2 regions of the Catenibacterium sp. GCM10023432 genome follow, and region 1 is predicted to be linked to the other one. Evidence: a T-box and tRNA genes for the amino acid it is inferred to sense, from the RefSeq annotation. Region 1 holds a T-box; the other holds one or more tRNA genes.

Evidence for each region. A T-box is a leader RNA that pairs with one kind of tRNA and senses whether it is charged. The one in region 1 lies ahead of lysS (lysine--tRNA ligase), so its partner is inferred to be a tRNA-Lys.
Region 2: it encodes a tRNA-Lys, which carries the amino acid that the T-box ahead of lysS (lysine--tRNA ligase) is inferred to sense. The anticodon was not compared.

What each region holds. Positions count from the first base shown of each region.
Region 1 covers NZ_JBHSEB010000059.1:4,438-11,600, reverse strand. Annotated here, with positions in the region: gene ACFOZZ_RS08180 (MurR/RpiR family transcriptional regulator) at 1-722, shown strand, start outside; gene rsmH (16S rRNA (cytosine(1402)-N(4))-methyltransferase RsmH) at 828-1,874, opposite strand; gene ACFOZZ_RS08170 (DUF4825 domain-containing protein) at 2,063-3,199, shown strand; gene lysS (lysine--tRNA ligase) at 3,485-4,969, opposite strand; T-box leader at 5,008-5,217, opposite strand; gene ACFOZZ_RS08160 (YitT family protein) at 5,288-6,145, opposite strand; gene ACFOZZ_RS08155 (MurR/RpiR family transcriptional regulator) at 6,214-6,942, opposite strand; gene ACFOZZ_RS08150 (RDD family protein) at 6,974-7,163, opposite strand, start outside.
Region 2 covers NZ_JBHSEB010000034.1:13,283-20,445, reverse strand. Annotated here, with positions in the region: gene ACFOZZ_RS04695 (septation ring formation regulator EzrA) at 1-379, shown strand, start outside; gene ACFOZZ_RS04690 (cysteine desulfurase family protein) at 429-1,565, shown strand; gene thiI (tRNA uracil 4-sulfurtransferase ThiI) at 1,570-2,766, shown strand; tRNA gene ACFOZZ_RS04680 (tRNA-Lys) at 2,859-2,934, shown strand; tRNA gene ACFOZZ_RS04675 (tRNA-Lys) at 2,990-3,065, shown strand; gene ACFOZZ_RS04670 (HAD hydrolase-like protein) at 3,174-4,610, shown strand; gene ACFOZZ_RS04665 (NUDIX hydrolase) at 4,621-5,154, opposite strand; gene ACFOZZ_RS04660 (RluA family pseudouridine synthase) at 5,230-6,198, shown strand; partial or broken gene ACFOZZ_RS04655 (transposase) at 6,352-7,163, opposite strand, start outside.

The DNA of each region.
Region 1 (7,163 bases):
TTGCGAAATTCATGATAGAAAATATTCATGATTTAGAAGACTATACTCTAACTGAACTTGCGAAAGCGTGTTATGTGTCTAATTCTAGTATTTCTAGATTCTGCAGGGATATAGGTTTAAGGGATTTTAATCAGTTAAAAAATCAGATTGCGAAGTTTTCGGTAGAAAAAACGAAACTTTCTAATAAATTCAACTATGAAGGACGAAATGAAGATTCCATTTTCACTTCTTATGTAAGAAGTGTGATTGAGAATCTAGAGATGTTGGAAAAGAGTTCTATTGAAAATGATATCAAAAAATTAGTAAATGATATTTATGAGTATCAAAAGGTAGCTGCATTTGGTTATATGCATTCTGAAAACGTTGCATTGAACTTGCAATATGATTTACAAACAAGTGCTAAACCTGTATTTACTGCCATTAAAGTAGCTAACCAGGCTGAATATATTACAAACGCCGATGAGAAGACTTTAATTATCTTGTTCTCTGATTCTGGTACTTATTTTGATCGTATTTTCCCACGTGCCAAACCATTTAAACAACAAAGCAAGAAACCTAAGATTTGTTTAATTACATCTAATAAAGAATTAGATTATCCTTTTATTGATCAATATATACGCTATGACAGTAGAGGTGATTATGCAACTCACCCTTATTCACTCACAGCGATTGCAGATACAATATGTATTGAATATGCAAAAATGTTGAAAGAACTCGAATAATATGAAAGCACTAAAAAGGTAAGGATCTGACCATCCTTACCTTTTCGTTTTGATGCATCTATTTTCTAATCACAAATAAAGTACAACACTTGCATATCTGATATTCTATTTTGCTTTAATAGCCCATCTCATCTTAGTAGACTTTGCACGTGAATTACGATGACATTCTTCCTTAGAAGGTCTAATCACATTTCTACATACATCTTCATAAATACCAAGATTCTTTAATTCTTTAAAAGACTTCTTCACAATTCTATCTTCTCCAGAATGGAATGTAAGAATCGCAGCCTTTCCTCCTGGTTTTAAAATAAGAGGGAGCTTCTCTACAAAGTCGTATAATACTTCAAATTCCTGATTCACTTCTATTCTTAATGCCTGGAATACTCTTGCAGCTGTCTTATTCACAATATCTTTTCTATTCTTATCAGCAATAAAGTTGAGTGTTTTATCAATGATCTTATAAAGCTGCTGAGTTGTTTCTACTTCCATACCTGAACGTATGAATGAATAGATATTCTTAGCTAATATATCAGCATATGGTTCATCTGAGTTCTCTGTAAGAATATGTTCTAGTTCTTCTCTTGATAAGTCTTTTAAGATTTCATAAGCAGGTCTACCTGCTTTAGGATTAAGTCTTAGGTCTAATGGGCCATTTTTCTTATATGAGAATCCTCTTTCTGGATTATCAATCTGCATAGAAGATACTCCTAAATCAGCTAAGACAAAATCAAATGGTCCATATTCCTCACTGACTTGATCAATGTTTCTAAAGTTGGTCAAAATAGGAGTAAAGATGTCTTCTCCATAACCTTTATTTCTTAGTCTCTCTGTTGTTTTTTCTATTTCGATAGTATCGATGTCTAATCCATAAAGGTGTCCTTGCCCTTCTAATTTTTCCATCATTTTAGAAGAATGTCCTCCATATCCTAGAGTACAATCTAAACCAATCTGTCCTGGCTGAATATCTAAGAATTCTAGTATTTCATCTACCATGATAGAAATATGCATACCTGCTGGTGTACTTCCTTTTGAAATAACCTTTTCTATTGTTTCAGGATATAATTCTGGATTAAGTTCTTTATACTTCTCAGAGAAATTTTTAGGGTGTGTACCTTTATATCTTTTTCTTCTTTTATGTACCTGTTCAGTCATGTTTATACCTCATTTCATCTACTATATTAACGAAAATAGAGACAATAAACAAGTCAGATAAAACTCTGTATATACTGGATTGTTCCCTCTTACCTTCACAATATATAATAAAAGTAGTGTATTCGCTATTTGTGGGGTGTTGTTGTTTCATGCTTTATTTTATAGTTTTCATGAAAGGAGAAATATTTATGGATACAAAAAAGATAGGAAAGTTCATTTCTGAGAATAGAAAAAGAAAAGGTCTCACTCAAGAACAACTAGGAAATATATTAGGTGTCAGTAATAAGACTATCTCTAGATGGGAAAACGGTAACTATATGCCTGATTTGTCTTTACTGATTCCGTTAAGTGAAACTTTGGACATTTCTTTAAATGAACTGCTCAATGGGAAATATATAACGGAGGATAAAATCATGGAAACAACAGAAAAGAGCTTAAAGAATACAATTAATTATAGTAAGAATATGCTTGTACAAGAGAAAAGAAAGATTTCTATTGGTATTATGATTTTTGGCGCATTTCTATGTTTTGCTGCATTTGCGATATTAGATAAGGAAAGCAGCTGGTGCTGTATTTACTCTATTGTAGGTATTATAGTATTTGTTTATGGGTTATCAAGAGAGTTGAAGAGAAATAGATTATTAATAAGTAGTGGAGTATTTGTTGCAATATTATGTGGATTTATGTTGATGGATTATGTAGGTGTTATAACTTCTCATAGACCTCCTATCTATGTATATATGATCAAGACTTCTAATGTGACAACCTACTACAACCCATTCTATAATGTTTATAGAATCAACAAGAACACACCTAATGAGTATTATATTGTAGATAGCGCAAAGAAATATACAGAAGATACTGTTCCTACAACTGTATTTAACAGACCGTTAAGTGGCATACATAATATTAAGAAGTATAAGAATCCATATATTGGTAATAATTCCAATATAGGAAATTTATTAAATAGTCTGCCTTTGCATGAATACGGTTATGTTTTTCAAATTGATTCTAAAAATCAAGGACTCACTGTGAACTACAATGCGACAGACTGGTATCATAATGAGGATCTTTATATCAATAAGAGCCTAATCTATAATTCTGTGTCTATCTTCTCTTTAATTGATAATGTACAATCTATTCAGTATAACTTTAGTGGAAGTAGCTACACTACTACTAGAAAGATGATTGAAGAGAATTATCCACATTTTGAACAAGTAAAAGAGAATGAGAAGAACTTCAATAAATATTTAGACAATATGATGAATGATGATGAATTTACAAGAAGTATATTCAATAAGATATTTGTGAAGAAGAGTTTATAAGAGGGGTTAAGCCCTCTTTTTAAATACCGTGTATTACACTAAAGTAAACAACACCATTTTCAAAAAAAGTTAGTCTTTATAATTTTTCGTGTATGTTCTCATACTCATTGCAGTGAATTCCATCATATTTTACAATTTCATTCCTTCACATTTTTAATCTTCATTCCATCATATTTCCATTTCCTATTCCTCCATATTTTCTGTTCTCATCCCATCACATTTCAAAAACCATAAAATAAAAAGCACATCTCTTGCATGAGATATGCCTAATATTAATGCATAGATTTATTTATTCTTCATATGTGGGAATAAGATAACTTCACGGATAGTTTCCTGACCAGTTAATAACATAACTAATCTGTCGATACCCATACCCATACCACCAGTTGGTGGAAGACCGTATTCAAGAGCTTCTACATAGTCCATATCCATTTCGTTGGCTTCATCGTTACCTAATTCTTTTTCTTTTAACTGATTTGCAAATCTTTCATACTGATCATCTGGATCATTTAATTCTGTGAATGCATTTGCATATTCGTTACCACAGATGAATAATTCGAATCTCTGAGTGAAACGAGGATCCTGTAAGTTCTTCTTTGCGAGTGGAGAGATTTCAATTGGATGACCATATACGAATGTTGGTTCTACAATTGTTTCTTCTACATACTTTTCAAAGAATGCATTGACGATATGACCATATGCAAAATGTGGTTCTACTTCAATACCATGTTCTTCAGCAAGTTTCTTAGCTTCTTCAAAAGTCTTCTGTTCGCCAAAGTCTACACCAGTCTTTTCTTTAATTGCATCAACCATGGAGATTCTCTTGAATCCAGGTGCTAATGAAATAGAATGACCTTTGTATTCTACATCATAAGTACCATTGACAGTCATTGCGGCATTCGCAATGATACCTTCTGTTAAGTCCATCATACCTTCAAGGTCAGAGAAAGCTTTATATACTTCGATAGTAGTGAATTCTGGGTTATGAGTTCTGTCCATACCTTCGTTTCTGAATAAACGACCGATTTCATAAACGGCATCCATACCACCAACGATTAATCTCTTAAGGTTTAATTCTGTTGCGATTCTTAAGTAGAAATCTTTATCTAATGCATTGAAATGAGTGATGAAAGGCTTAGCTGCAGCACCACCAAGAATAGAGTTCATGATTGGTGTTTCTACTTCTGTATAACCTTTGTCATCTAAATAATGCTGGATTGAACGTACAATCTTAGGTCTCATGAAGGCTACTTTACGTGCTTCATCATTCATGATTAAGTCAACATATCTTCTTCTGAAACGTTCTTCAGTATCTGTTAAACCATGGAACTTTTCTGGTAAAGGTCTTAAAGCTTTAGTAAGATGTGTATACTTTTCTACTCTTACAGTTAATTCACCAGTATGAGTCATGAATACTTCACCATCAATACCGATAATATCACCTAAATCGCTCTTCTTAACTAATTCATAAACATCTTCACCAACAGTATCTTTCTTGATATATAACTGGATTTTTCCATCTCTATCAAGAAGGTTCATGAAGCATACTTTACCTTTTCTTCTCTTTGCAACAATACGACCTGCGATACTTACAGCTGGTTTGCTTTCTTCTAATTCTTCTGCAGTCTTACCGCTATAGTTCTTTCTAATATCTGAAGTATAAGCAGTCACATCAAATCTCTGTCCAAATGGATCAATTCCAAGATCTTTAAGTTCCTGTAACTTCTGTCTTCTTACTAATTCCTGATCAGTAAACTTTCTTTCTTCCATGTGTGTTCTCCTTCTTTAGAATATAAAAACTCTCATCCGCTAGGGACGAGAGTTAACCGTGGTACCACCCTTATTCATCTACATAAGTAGACCTCATTAAGCCTTAACGCGGCAACACGTTATTTTATCACATCAGATCCAAAATACAGCTCCCAGTCTTTATTCATATCAACTTCCCCATTCCTTTACACCAGCCAGGAATTCTCTCTGCGTTCCATCGATATTACTCTTCTGTTCATAGCTTTTACTCAAGTATTATAGACAATAAATAAATATGTTGTCAAGGTCAATTTATCTGCCTTATTCAATCTAATTTGTCTATAGACGTTTTTCAAATCCACCAAGGATTTCTGAATCCTCACTAATAGTCACAAATGCCTGTGGATCAATATCATGTACAATCTTCTTAAATGTTTTCACTTCATATTTATTGATTGCACAATAAAGAATATATTGATCATTTTCTGTATAAGCACCCTTACCCATCCAGTAAGTTACACCTCTACCTGTCTTTTCCATAATCACATTCTTCATATCCTTTTCTTTAGTGAAGATTAATGCTATCACATTGATATTCTGATAGTGGATATGGTCACTAATGAAATACAATACAAATACAAAGATAATAGAATACAGTGTAGTCTGTAAATCAAAGATAAATGCACAGCAAGTTAAAATAACTGCATTCAAACTTATTGATAACTTTCCTACTGAGAATCCTTGTTTAGTCTTAGATAAGCATACACCCGCAATATCAATACCACCTGCACTACCACTACCTTTGAGGGCAAGTCCTACACCAACGCCACACATAATAGCCCCAAAGATACAGTTAGATAACATATCGGGCATGATTGGATGTGTTAAGTTAGGTAAGAAAGATAATGTAATAGTCTGTACAACAACACTCATACCTGTTTTAACACAGAATTCTCTGTTCAAGATTCTATATCCCATAATAAATAATGGAATATTAATCATAAAGTTGATGATCCCTACAATGTTCATTGATTTAGGAATTGGTAGAAGTTTTCTTACAAAAACTTCGATAATCTGTGATGTACCAATTACACCTCCAAAGTTCAAGCCATTAGGTGTTACAAACAACCAGATTCCTAAAGATAATAAAATACTTCCGGCAATGACTTCGCCATACTTTTCTAGATTTTCCCTCATAGCGTCCCTCTTTCATATCATAACATATGAGTATTAAAACAAATAAAAGAATGCCTTTCAAGCATTCTTTAGTAAATTCCATATTCTATAAATAGATTCGCAATAGACTCAATAATATAGAGAACAGGCACCTGTGTTGCTGAACTATAAAAGTCACCATTTTTAGTACTTGGCATATAATACGTAAGAGCTAAATCAGACATCTTTGCAGCTGTTGAAGAGGCACTATTGGTAATCACAATAATCTTAATATCATATTTTTTTAAGTCTTTGATACGATCAATTATTTCTCTTGTTTCTCCTGAAACTGTGAAGAAAAGAGCACAGTCATTTTGATCATACATCCCCCTAAAACGGCTACTGAAGTCTCCAATATACATTGTACGTTTTCCCTTACGATTAAATAAAGAAGCCGCAAACTTCGCAATCGCATCACTTAGGCCAATGCCAGAACAGATTACCTCGTGACTGTTCACAATTATTTCAGCAGCTTGATGAATAAGATCATCAAACTCTTTATTATCTACTCGATTAAAATAATCAAGAATATAATTTAAAGCACGTTTATTTTGTATAGGTTTATCTTCCTGATCCAGTTTCATTTCTGCTTTCCATTCTAAGAATCCTTCATAACCAAGTTTTTTAGCTACTCTTGTAATCATAGAAGAAGATACATGAAGATCTGTAGATAAATCTTTAAGTTTCATATGAATCACTTCATAACGATGAGAGATGATGTAGTTGTAAATATCTAATTCTAAATCACTTAATTGATTCATTTGGTCTGCCGTAACCATAAAATACCTCCAAAAGGTATTTTATCATACTTTATGCAAATCTCTTTTTCATTTTCTTATTCTGTTTCTTATTTTTCTTTTCAATACTCAACAACATATTCTTATAATCTTCTGACTTGATGTCTACAACAAGTGTATGTGAGACAATATCATGTAATGATTTCTTAGACTTTAAGATAATCACAAGTATTCCAGATAATATAGTAATAACGAGTCCTACT
Region 2 (7,163 bases), on a different contig from region 1:
TGTGAATGATTCTTATCGTGATTATATTACTGACTCTTATAATAAGGTAGAAGAAATCAAGCGTTTTAAAGCCCATAAACCGGTTGTATTGAATGAACTATGTGCCAAGGTAGAAGGGGCGAGAGATGTGATCTATAAGCTTTATGATAATGTTCATAATATGATTGTGACAGCGGGTATGGTAGAAGATGCAATTGTTTATGCCAATCGTTATCGTTCAATGTTCTTAGAGGTCAATACAGAACTTACTAAGGCTGAAGTCTTATTTAGAAATGGTGAATATCGCAATGCATTACAGGTTGCAGTTGATATTCTAGAAAGACTTGAACCAGGAAAATATGAAGAACTCATCAAAAGAAAAGAAATTAAGTCCGCTTAGTGTGGACTTTTTTCTTTTATATCGTTATTATTTAAGGCGGGGTGATTAGATGATTTATCTAGATTATGTAGCGACAACACCTCTTGATGAGGAAATACGCTCTACATATACAAAACTATTAACAAATTATTTTGCAAATTCTGATTCTGCTTATGCACCAGGTTATGAGGTCAGTCGTTTGATTGAACAGTCACGTTCACATATCGCGAAGCTACTTCATGTAAGTCCTGAAGAATTAATCTTTACATCATGTGCATCAGAGTCTAATAATACAGCTATCAAAGGAACGGCCTTACAATATATGAATAGAGGAAAGCATATTATTACAACGGCCTTTGAACATTCAAGTGTAGCTAATACTTTTAAGCAGCTAGAAGAAGTATTTGGGTTTGAAGTGGATTATGTGTCTATTGATTCAAAAGGACATCTTGATTTAGAAGAATTAGAATCTCTTATAAGAGAAGATACTATTCTTGTTTCTACAATGTATGTCAATAATGAAGTAGGAACAATTAATCCTATTCATGAAATAGCTTCTATTGTCCATAAAAAGAATCCTAATACAAAATATCATGTTGATATGGTACAGGCTTTAGGTAAGCTGTCTATTACGCTGGATGATATTGATTTAGCCACTTTCTCAGCACATAAGGTATTTGGTTTAAAAGGAAGTGGTTTACTCTATAAGAAGCGTACTGCAAGTATTGTTCCTCTTATCAATGGAGGACAGCAGGAAAATGGCTTGAGAGGTGGAACAAGCAATGCCTGTGTGGATATTGTGCTTGCAAAAACAATGCGTAAAGCCATTGAATCTCAAAAGAGTCACTATGATTATGTCAAATCACTTAATGACTATTTACGTGAACAGTTAAGTGAAATGGATAATATTGTCATCAATTCACCAGAAGATGCGAGTCCATTCATCTTGAATATTTCATGTCCACACTATAAACCAGAAGTCATTGTGCATGATCTAGAAACTAAAGGAATCTATATCTCTACAAAGAGTGCCTGCTCAAGTAAGAAAGTAGAAATCTCTCATACTCTTCAAGCAATGCATTTAGATCCTCTTATCAGTTCAAGCGCATTAAGACTTTCATTCTCACATCTCACTACAAAGCAGGAACTAGATATATTCCTAGATGCTTTAAAAGATACATTAAATAGAATTAAGAAACAGAGGTAATTAGATGAAACCAGATCATATTCTTGTTCGTTTTGGAGAACTTACAACTAAAGGAAAGAACCGTAAACTATTTATTAGAAAACTATTAAAGAATACAAAAGAAATACTTCATGACTATTCTGCCTTAGAATATGAATTAACATATGATCGTCTTTATATTTATTTAAATGAAGAAAATGCGGAAGAAGTGACAGATAAGTTAAAGACAATCTTTGGTATTCACAACTTCTCTTTATGTTATAAGGTAGAACATGACTTAGAAAAGGCCAAGGAAGTTGTCACTTATATTATTGATCATGATGAAGGTCATACTTTTAAGATTGATACAAAAAGACATGACAAATCATATCCTAAGACATCTATTGAGATGAATAAGGAAATTGCAGGATATGTATTCCATCATACAACAAAAGAACTATCAGTAGATATTCACAATCCGGATATTTTAGTACGTGTAGAATATAGAAAAGATGCTATTTATATTATGGATAACATGATTCCGGGTGCTGGAGGCTATCCAGTAGGTATCGGTGGTAAAGCCTTATTAATGCTTTCGGGTGGTATTGATTCACCTGTTGCTGGTTATTTGACAATGAAGCGTGGAGTAGACTTAGAATGTATTCACTATGCTTCTCCACCTTATACAAATGAATTAGCAAGGGAAAAGGTATTAGACTTAGTGAATGTATTAAAAGACTATACGCATGGTTCTATTAAAGTTCATATCGTTCCGTTTACTGAACTACAGTTATCTGTATATGATCATTGTGATGAATCTTATGCAATGACAGTTATGCGTCGTATGATGTATAGAATTGCGGAAGGTGTTGCAAAGAAGAATGACTGCTTAGCTATTGTCAATGGTGAAAGTATTGGTCAGGTGGCATCTCAGACACTTGAATCAATGAATACAATTAATCAGGTTATTACAACGCCTGTTATTCGTCCTGTTGCATGTATGGATAAATTAGAAATTATTAATATTGCTGAAAAGATCGGTACATATGATATCTCTATTAGACCATATGAAGACTGCTGTACAATCTTTACACCACATAACCCAGCAACTAAACCTAAGGCTTATAAAGCAGAAGGTTATGAAGCAAAATGGGACTTTGAAACAGAAGTACAGAAGTGTATTGATCATACAGAAACAATCATCATAAACTCTAAATATAAGAACGATGAAGATCTTTTTTAAAGGTTTAAAAAAAGCGTAAAAAAAGTTCATAAAGTAGTTGACGAAGTGTCCTTAATCGTGTAATATATAACTCGTCGGTTGAGGACACACCTCTCTCCGTAGCTCAGTTGGTAGAGCATCTGACTCTTAATCAGAGGGTCCACGGTTCGAGCCCGTGCGGGGAGACCATTTAAAATTTAACAGGATAAAATCTGATACTCTTGATAGAAATATCAAGAACTATCTCTCCGTAGCTCAGTTGGTAGAGCATCTGACTCTTAATCAGAGGGTCCACGGTTCGAGCCCGTGCGGGGAGACCATTTGAAAATAAGGCAGAACTTCGGTTCTGCTTTTTTGTTTATAGGATAGCATATCATTTAGGAATTATGCTATAATGATGTTTAGATTAGGGAAAGGGGTATTATTTTATGAGAGAGGATACAGAATTAAAACTAGCAATCATAGAACTGGATGGATGTATATTTCCCCTAAACAGACTCCGTTATAATTTCTATAAGAATTTATGTAAGAAGAAAAACATTACTGTTACAGCGGATGAGTTTTATCATGCTTTAGGTAATATGTATACAATGTATGAAACACTTCCTCTTGCAGCAACACTTAATAGCAATAAGTTGAATTCTAGTGTTGAAAAAGATTTATATAATTATTTGAGTATGAAGGGCTTATCACCAAAAGATGGTGTGATTGAATTATTTGAATACTTTCATCAGAATAATATTCCAATTGCAGTTGTTTCTACACATAAGACAAAATCAGCTATTAATTATCTAGAACTTGGTTCTTTATATCGTAAGGTGGATTATGTTATTGGATGTGATACAGATATTACACCACTTCCATCAGAAGAACTTCTTGCATATATTGATAAAAGATTCCAGGTAACGCCTAAGGATACATTAGTCATTACTTCTATGAATGGTATTCTTCATTCAGCTAATAATATTGGTATGAATACCATCTATTTAAATGACCTGGTAGAAGCAGGAGATGATGAAATCAGCTGTTCTTATCAGGTAGCCAATACAATGTATGAAGCATTAAATGATATTCTTTTTGGCCGTTATGAAGATTACAAGATCTTTGAACCACTTCTTGGCATGGATAAAGAGATGTCTGTGGCTAAATTAAAGTCTTTATTTGCAAATTTACAGGAAGTTTATAAAGATGATCCTGATTTATTAAAAATCATTAAATCTACTTATATATCTAAGTTATCAGAACTTACAAGAGAACGTCCTCGTCGTTTTACTTTCAATGATGAAGATCTAGCAGAATTAGAAAAAGAGGAAGTTAAAGAACCTGTCGTAGAAGAAGAAAAAGAAGAACCAACTGCACTTTCACTTAATGCACAGGATACGGCTGCATTGAATGATGTGATTGCAAAGGTGATGGAAGCTGAAAATAACCCTCCAAAAGAAGAGGAAAAAGAAGAAATCAAAGAAGAACCAGTCGTAGAAGAACCAAAGAAAAAACCAGATCATCATATAATTAATACATTTATAAATATCAGTTATGTCTTATTACTTTCATTGATGATTTTATTACTTGGCTTGGTTGTTCATATTGCTTTAGGTAATATGATGGATCAGCCTGTTGTAAAGGTCTTACATACAATCAGTCTAGCCTATATTGGTGTTGCTGAAACAATCTTTAAGACAATCTTCAATGGTCTTCATTCTCTCACAAATGCAGTACCTGACTATTATACTTATATGAATAATAATCAGGTGATGACAGTTTCTGCATTAAAGATGATTCATTGTTATATATTGAATGTGGTTGTTGTGACAATCAGTGAAATTATTAAATACTATACACTAAAGAAAAAGAGCTCAAACTAGAGCTCTTTTACTATTTACAATGTTTTCTATTGTAAGCATACATAACTGCAATGACAGTTTTACCATCAATAATACGTCCATCAAAGATGGCTTTGTAGGCTTCATCAATTGGCATCTTAATAATATTTAAGAATTCATCAGCATCGCACTGTAAAGAATCTTCTACTTCCTTGAAGTCTTCTGCTTCATATATTCTGAGTATTTCACTTGAATAGCCAGGTGTAGGAAGCATCTTTAAGATAGGACGCATATTTTTAGCACGTCTATTTGTTTCTTCTTCAAATTCACGATAACAGGCCTTATCAGGATCTTCTCCTAATTCTAGCTTACCAGCAGGTATTTCTAATGTATCGCATCTATTTGGATAACGGAACTGCTTTACAAGAATAATTTCATCATCCTCTATCGCAAGTATACACACACCACCATGATGATACACACATTCACGTACGGCGGTATTACCGTCTTGTAATAATACGTGTTCCTTAGTCACCTTCATGATGGCTCCATCATAAATTGTTGTTGAATCTATTTGTTTTTCCATGATTGTCACCTCGACTTTTATTATACCATAATCTAAGAGGTGTATGCTATAATGAGGGGGAGTAAAGGAGACGTTATGAAAAAACTAGTAATCGATCAATATGATGATCATCAAAGAATAGATAAATATCTCAAGAAAGTGCTCGTCCAGGCACCTTCTTCACTTATATATAAAATGTTAAGGAAAAAAGATGTTAAAGTAAATGGCAAAAGAGTAAAGGAAAACTATATTCTCCATTCGGGAGATGAGGTGGAACTATTCTTATATGAAGATAAATTCAAGGAATACACAAAGCCTTTAACAATTTATGAGTTACCTATTACTTTTAAAGTTGTTTATGAAGATGCACATATTCTTATTGTAGATAAACCTGCCGGATTACTTGTTCATGAAGATATTAATGAATCAGTGAATACATTATCTAACCAGGTACTCACTTATTTATATCAGAAGGGTGAATATGATCCAGAAAAGAATATCAGCTTTACACCAGGTCCAGTGCATCGCTTAGACCGTAATACAAGTGGACTTGTGATTTTTGGTAAAGATATGCGCGCACTTCAGGATTTAAATACAATGATGAAAACAAGACAAGGCATTGAAAAGAAGTATCTTACTATTGGGATGGGACATATGAAGGATGCCACATTATCAGGATATGTCAAAAAGAATGAAGATGAAGGAAAGATGTATTTAGTAAAGAAAGATACACCGGGGGCTTTATCTATGAAAACAATAGTGCATGTCTTAAAAAGATGTTCTACATGCTCTTTAGTAGAAGTACAGCTCATCACTGGCCGTACACATCAGATTCGTATCCATTTAAGTGCGACAGGACATCCAGTTATGGGTGATAGTAAATATGGAGATTTTGAATGGAATAAGGAAGTAAAGAAGAAGTTTCATCTCAATCATCAGTTCCTCCATGCTTATCGATTAACTTTTGTGGATCCGATAGGCTCTATGAGTTACTTAAAAGGTAAAACGGTTACTTCACAATTACCGGAACAGTTAGAAAAGATACAAAAAGAACTTTTTTCATAGCGTGGAAGTGTAATATGTAATATAATGTTTCTTGGAGGTATATAGAATATGAAGTATTATCCTGTTTTTGACAGTTGGGTATGTAAAAAAGGGAGAAAAGTGCCTGTTTAAGGGCGTTTTTCTCCCTTTTAAAATTGTTGTATGGGAAGCTTCTTATGAAATTTTTTTGATTTTTTTATTGAGATCCTTGGGCTGATAGTATTCTTTGTCGAGATCCAACCTGAATGTATCGTTTAATGCATCACAGATCGCACTGCTTGTATATGTTGCCTGATAGTACAGATCATGGTTGTTCACCACATTCATATTTTTCAGGTTCTCTATTATATCATCGGTGGTGAAGTGTCTGCCATTTCTATTGAGCTTGACCTCAATTATCCTTTGGATAAGAAGTGCAGTGTAGCATGTCATGAAGTGAGCGATTATTCTGTCGTCCCTTCTGTGATTTACTGGTCTTGCCTTGAAATTTGTCTTGAGGACTCTGAAGCAGTCTTCTATTCTATATCTCTGTGAGTTGATTCTGATGATTTCTTTAGCGTTATCTTCTGCATCAAGATTGGTAGCTACTGCATAGAATCCATCAAACATCTCTTCTTTTTTTATCTTCTCCTCATCGATATAGTATCTATCCTTATCATTTTTGTCTCTTTTTATAAATCTCTTCGGATCGTTGGGATTCTTTTTCAGATCATCAACCTTGTTGCTGCTTATCAGTCTTCTTGCACGCTCTATCTGTCTGTTTCTTACATATCTCTGATACTCCATGGCTTTTCTTGAGAATGTTACGATCACATACTGCTTCAGCTTTCCTTTGGACTTCTTCTCTTTTGTATTTCCGCAGGATGTTTCATATTCCTCGGTAAATCCAAGATCTATGGCCTTATCGGCAGGAATGACTTTATATACTACATCATCATAAAGCAATCTGTTTGATTCATCCATTCTGTCAAATTCACGCATTTCTT